DNA from 3 places in the Streptococcus sp. NSSLK0004 genome. Region 2 is predicted to be linked to each of the others. Evidence: predicted binding sites of a transcription regulator. Region 2 holds the regulator's gene; each other region holds the start of a gene.

Region 1 (2,280 bases), 620 kb from region 2:
CGATACGACTACTACCACACGCTTGCCAGATTGTTTGAATGATTGGTCTGTTAAACGTCTGAAAGAAGCAGGAGCAGATGCTATTAAATTTCTAATTTACTACGATGTAGCTAGTGACGAGGAAGTCAACCGTCAAAAACAGGCCTATATTGAGCGTATTGGATCAGAGTGTGTAGCTGAAGATATTCCGTTCTATTTGGAAATTTTAGCTTACGATGAAACCATTTCAGATACAAGCAGCGTAGAATATGCTAAAGTGAAGCCAGATAAAGTCATAGGAGCGATGAAAGTCTTCTCAGCTGAGCGATTTGGAGTAGATGTTTTAAAGGTGGAGGTCCCGGTCAATATGGCATTCGTAGAAGGTTTTGGAACAGGTGAGATTGTCTATTCTCAGGCAGAAGCAGCCTCCTTCTTCAAGCAACAAGATGAAGCAACCCCGCTTCCTTATATTTACCTCAGTGCTGGAGTATCAGCAAAACTATTCCAAGACACCCTAGTCTTTGCCAAAGAGGCAGGTGCTAACTTTAATGGTGTCCTTTGTGGTCGGGCTACGTGGGCAGGTAGTGTTAAGGACTATATTGAAAAGGGAGAAGCCGCCGCTCGTGATTGGCTTCGAACAGTAGGCTTCCAAAATATTGATGAACTAAATAAGGTTCTGAAGGAAACCGCCACACCTTGGAGAGATAGAGTATAACTAGTGTGTCCTCCAATATTTGACAATGAGTCTACGATGAGAAGTCTACGAAAAATCACCGTTATTGGTGATTTTTTTATGGAGAAGGCAACAAGTTGCTTCCTCAGCTAAAATCTTGTTTATCCTTTTGGCTGTAGAATTTAGAATCGCTGTTCACAGGTTAACTCTGTCATCTAAGGCTAAATGATCAGCTAGTCATCGTTCGTTTTTCAATATAGAGTCAGTATGTCCGCCAAAACTGTTTTGATAAGCTAAAAACCATCTCTCACAATAAAACTACTTTTCGTATGAATACAGATTCCAGGCAATCGTCAAAAAATAGATCCCAAAATCAGGATAGATTCATATTTTCTTTGTGAAATTTCAAACAAAATTAAATTTAATTTCACAAAATCAGGGAGTAAAGCCTTATTTTTATGTAGTTTTTGAAAGAGGTTTCACAAATTCAAAAAATGATTTGTGAATCTTTTAACAAAATCCTTTACAAATCGGAAAAATAGGTGTATACTATATTTGTGAAAAAGTTAACAAATCTTGTTGACTAAAAAATATTTGGAGGAAATCCCATGGCTGATAAAAAAACAGTCTCACCAGAAGAAAAAGCATTGGCAGCTCAGAAACATGTTGATGAGTTGGTTCAAAAAGGATTAGTAGCCCTTGATGAATTCCGTAAACTCAATCAGGAGCAAGTTGACTACATCGTTGCAAAAGCATCTGTAGCAGCTTTAGATGCACACGGTATCTTGGCGGCACATGCAGTTGAAGAAACAGGTCGCGGTGTCTTTGAAGACAAAGCTACAAAAAACTTGTTTGCGTGTGAACACGTTGTGAACAACATGCGTGGAGTGAAAACAGTTGGTGTCATTGAAGACGATCCAATTACAGGTTTGACAAAAATTGCAGAACCAGTTGGTGTTATCTGCGGTGTTACTCCAACAACTAACCCAACTTCAACAGCAATCTTCAAATCATTGATTGCTCTTAAAACTCGTAACCCAATCGTATTTGGTTTCCACCCTTCTGCTCAAGAATCATCTGCACATGCAGCGCGTATCGTATATGAGGCTGCTGTAAAAGCAGGTGCTCCTGAGAACTGTATCCAATGGATTACTGAGCCATCTATTGCTGCAACAAATGCACTTATGAACCACGATGGTATCTCAACTATCTTGGCAACAGGTGGTAACGCAATGGTACGTGCAGCGTATTCATGTGGTAAACCAGCTCTCGGTGTTGGTGCTGGTAACGTTCCTGCTTATATCGAGAAATCAGCTGACATCCGTCAGGCTGCTCACGATATCGTAATGTCTAAATCATTTGACAACGGTATGGTATGTGCTTCTGAGCAAGCAGTCATCATTGACAAAGAAATTTACGATGAATTCGTTGAAGAATTTAAATCATACAAAACTTACTTTGTTAACAAAAAAGAAAAAGCACTCCTTGAAGAGTACTGCTTCGGTGTAAAAGCAAATAGCAAAAACTGTGCAGAAGGTAAACTGAATGCTGATATCGTTGGTAAACCAGCTGCATGGATTGCGGAACAAGCAGGCTTCAAAGTTCCAGAAGGAACAAATATCTTGGCT
Region 2 (2,280 bases):
TCTCTCAATTTTATAGTAATGTATTTCTGGAGAGCAACGAAATTTCGATAATTTTCGAAGTCTAGTGGGTGTTTTCATTTTTTTGACTGAGCAAAACTGCATAAAAATAATATCAAAGTCATCATGTAGTTCATACTAAGGTCATTGTCAATAGTGACATATGCCTTGTATTCCAATATCTTTTCTCCGAAATAACTTTAGCAAATTGTGACAGGCTTCCTGGGTCAGTGTTATTGAATTTATTGATAAAATATTTGATTGATTAATCGTAGCATCTCTACAATATTTATTGCAAATAGCCATGATATTATCCTTATTTTTTCACCTCTTTACGAATAGATAGGTAAGGAGGTAAGAAATGTATACTGTAAATTATCAGGAACAGTCGTTGCAGCCACGGGAACGCTTAGTAGAAGTTGGACCTGAGGGACTCAGTAATCAGGAATTATTAGCAATTTTTATTCGGACAGGAACAAAAAAACAGCCAGTTTCAATTTTATCAAATCATTTACTAAGCAAATTAGAAAATTTAGCTAATCTTAAAGATTTCTCTATTGAAGAATTGCAAAAACTTACAGGGATAGGTCGCGTTAAGGCTATTGAGATAAAAGCCATGATTGAACTTGGCAAGCGAATTAATCAGTCGGAACTTCTCCTTGAAGAGCAAATTTTAGGAAGTGAAAAATTAGGCAGACAAATGATGCATGAGCTAGGTGATAAAAAACAGGAACATCTAGTAGCAATTTATCTCAATACTCAGAACAGGATTATTAGCCAACGCACTATTTTTATAGGGAGCGTCAATCGAAGCATTGCTGAACCTAGGGAGATTTTACACTATGCAGTAAAATGTATGGCAACATCGGTCATCATTGTTCATAATCACCCTTCAGGAAATACCGAACCCAGTAAAAATGATTTACTTTTTACTGAAACACTAAAAAAGTCCTGCGATACGCTAGGACTTGTACTTCTAGATCACTTGATTGTTAGTAGACATGGTTACTTCAGTTTTAGAGAAGAAAGTGAATTATGAATTAGTTATTCTTACGCATAAAATAGAGTAATGTCTGAAGTTCACTTGTTAGATCAACATACTGCACAACTACATCTTTAGGAACAGATAGATTAACCGGAGAAAAACTAAGAATTCCTTTAATACCAGCTTCTACAAGTAGATTTGTTACTTCTTGAGCTTTGGAACTGGGAACAGTTAGAATAGCTGTTTGCGCATTAGCAACAGTTATTTTTTCTTTTATACTCGAAATTGCATAAATGGGAATTTGTTCGTCAAAAGTACCTACAGCAGGGCTATCATCTGCTTCAAAGGCCATTACAATTTTCATTTTATTGCGTTCGTGAAAGCGGTAGTGCAACAGGGCACGTCCCATATTTCCGACTCCGACAAGCATTACATTTGTAATGGAGTTATCATTTAATATTTCTGCAAAGAAATTCATAAGTTGCTTGACATCGTAACCAAAACCACGGCGCCCTAACTCACCGAAATAAGAAAAGTCTCGACGGACAGTAGCAGCATCCACCCCAATAGCTTCGGCGATTTCTTTGGAACTAACTTTTTCAATATTACCAGCGTGGAATTTCTTGAAAATACGGTAATAGATTGAAAGTCTTTTTGCAGTGGCACGAGGTATTTCATTATTTTTAGTAGTTTTCACAATCTTTCTCCTATTATTTATTTTCTCTAGGTATATTCTAGTAAAAGTTTGTGAAAAAATCAACAGATTAGTATGAAAAATACAAAAAAAGACTAGGAGAGGAGAGCTCTATCCAGGATGTTAAAGCAGAATCCTAACAATTGGAGTAAAGTTCACTACCACTAGCCTTTTAAATTCGTAATAGAGAAGATAAAAAATTACTCTTGCTATCACATTATTTTAAGTATTCTAACTCTTGAACGATATCACTTTTAAGAGTTAGAAAGGTGATAAGACAGATAATTTTACACGGTTGTATATTATATCATTGAGATAATTAGTTCGCTTCCTTAGTGAAGATATTTCGATCGACTAAACTTTCCATTAAAAAGTAAAATTTTTCTTGAATAACAGTATTTGCTTCTGCTTTAAAAATATCAACTAACTTCAAACCAGACTTATCTGTAATATTGATTTTAAAACCAGTTAATTCTGGATTGATGATGATTTTTAGGAGGAAGCCTTGATTTGAATTAGGAACTTCTTCTAGCATTCGTGTTAATTGGTAGTTACCCACTTTAGTTTGCTCAAAAGTGTTATCTCGCAAGGTATATTTTTTCAC
Region 3 (2,280 bases), 860 kb from region 2:
TACCAAAAACGATTGCAAACGATCCTAACAAGATGATTATCATTCCTAAAACAACATCTCCACCAGCATAGCTTAAGATATCATCTACCTTAAAATAAATTCCCGAACCAATAACCACCCCAACAATCATAGCAATAGTGGTTAATAAACTGTACTCCTTCTTTTCTTTCACTTAATCCCCTCATCTTTATGATTAGCATTCCAACAGAACAAAACAACACTGATAGATAACAGAGCTAGATCCATTTACTCTAACTCAATAGCAGACTATAAAAAAACAGTAAAAACCTGACTAAGTCAGGCTTTTAATTCGGTATTTTTATATTACGCTTTGTTCGCTGAACCGAATACGTCGATACGCTCTTCAACAGATGCTTGGATAGCTTTTACGCCGTCAGCCAAGAATTTACGTGGGTCAAAGAGTTTTTTCTTGTCGTATTCTGCTTCATTTGCTTCATAAGCTGCTGCAAATTTACGAGTTGCGTTTGCGAATGCGATTTGGCACTCAGTGTTAACGTTAACTTTAGCAACACCCAATTTAATTGCTTCTTGGATTTGCTCATCTGGAATACCAGAACCACCGTGCAATACAATTGGGAAACCTGGTACAGCTTCAGTCAATTTACGCAAGTGGTCAAGGTCAAGACCTTCCCAGTTTGCTGGGTATGGACCGTGGATGTTACCAATACCAGCCGCCAAGAAGTCAATGCCAGTCGCAACCATTGCTACTGCATCTTCGATTGGAGCCAATTCACCGCTACCAACGATACCGTCTTCTTCACCACCGATAGTACCAACTTCAGCTTCTACTGAAATACCTTTAGCATGTGCCAATTCTACAACTTCTTTAGCTTTTGCAAGGTTTTCTTCTACTGGAAGGTGCGAACCGTCAAACATGATAGAAGTGTAACCAACTTCGATACACTCAAGTGCATCTTCATAATGACCATGGTCAAGGTGAATAGCAACTGGAACTGTGATGTTCATTGATTCAATCAAGTTAGCAATCAAGTTGCGAGCTACTTTGTAACCACCCATATACTTAGCTGCACCCATAGAAGTTTGGATAAGTACTGGAGCTTGTTTTGCTTCTGCTGCACGCAAGATAGCTTGAGTCCACTCAAGGTTGTTTGTGTTAAATCCACCAACTGCATAACCGTTGTCACGCGCTGCTTGGACAAATTTTTCTGCTGAAACTAATGGCATTAGAAAAGCCTCCTATTATTTTTTGGGGTATTCCCCATACTTCTCTATTCTACCATGTTTTCTTTGAAAATGCTAGTTGAAACTGCCTATAGATTGAGAAAATTTTCACATATACTTTCAAAAGAAAATAGCAAAAAAGCTAGCCAAATCTGAATCTCTTGTCAATTTTCATATTTTTCTGCAATTTAAACCTTATTATTCTACTTTCTTTGAGAAATATCTCGCGATAAAGCAGGTAAATCCACTTAGCAGGATGATAGCGATATAAATCATGACCAGATAATTTTTATAAGGATCTGTTGATTCCCAATAGGAAGAAAAAAGTAGCTTTCCCCTTCTTGTTGTTATGCCAGTAGTCAGATACATCACTAAAATAGCTGAGGTCACAATCAAAATTATTAGACTACTCATATAAAAACGCTCTCGCAATCTCCCACCAACAGAGATAAACGTCACTATGAATAAGATAAAGATTGCAAACGTACTACCAGAGAGGTGTCTAATAAATTCTGAATCAGAGGAAAACTGTAGCCAGTGAGCAAAAAAATTCTGATACTGGCTATGTAGGTAGATAGCCAATACTATCCCGCTAACGGATAATATAACCATAAGTATAAAACCAAATACTCCCCCAAAAAGCTCTTGATAAAATGCTTTTTTCCTAAATCCCCTATATATGCGCAATAGGAGTTGATAGCAGAAACAAACAACCCACGACAGAAAAATCAAATATTTTAACCAACTATGGAAACTATGACTAACTATACCTCGATTTGCCAAATAAGATGTACAGAGAACCAAGACAAGTTGGAAAAACATGAGCCAAGTCATTTTATATTTGAACAAGAATTTCTGAAACATTTTCTAATTCTCTCTTCTACAGGTACAGAAAAAGAACAGCTGTTAAAGCAACTGTTCTTTTTCAATTTCTTATGCGGAGAAAGGGACTTGAACCCTTACGACCTAAAGCGGTCACAGGATCCTTAATCCTGCGCGTCTGCCAATTCCGCCACCCCCGCGATACCAGAATAGTATATCACGGAGAACGAACCCTTGTCAATACTTTTTTTCAAA

What was found. The regulator Rex, encoded in region 2, represses fermentation and respiration genes when NADH is low (regulators of the CRP and FNR family bind a similar motif). The targets are predictions, from matches to a motif close to TTGTGAANTANTTCACAA.
Region 1: a site for Rex is predicted at 1,208-1,225, ahead of adhE (bifunctional acetaldehyde-CoA/alcohol dehydrogenase). Genes of this name have one in related genera too.
Region 3: a site for Rex is predicted at 1,300-1,317, ahead of AC4CS8_RS01150 (class II fructose-bisphosphate aldolase). Genes of this name have one in related genera too.

The regions. Positions count from the first base shown of each region.
Region 1 is NZ_CM180142.1:1,670,023-1,672,302, reverse strand. It holds gene lacD (tagatose-bisphosphate aldolase) at 1-694, shown strand, start outside; gene adhE (bifunctional acetaldehyde-CoA/alcohol dehydrogenase) at 1,261-2,280, shown strand, end outside.
Region 2 is NZ_CM180142.1:1,045,636-1,047,915, reverse strand. It holds gene radC (RadC family protein) at 359-1,036, shown strand; gene AC4CS8_RS05350 (redox-sensing transcriptional repressor Rex) at 1,038-1,679, opposite strand; gene AC4CS8_RS05345 (DUF1831 domain-containing protein) at 1,996-2,280, opposite strand, start outside.
Region 3 is NZ_CM180142.1:188,355-190,634, reverse strand. It holds gene AC4CS8_RS01155 (APC family permease) at 1-130, opposite strand, end outside; gene AC4CS8_RS01150 (class II fructose-bisphosphate aldolase) at 325-1,206, opposite strand; tRNA gene AC4CS8_RS01145 (tRNA-Leu) at 2,140-2,225, opposite strand.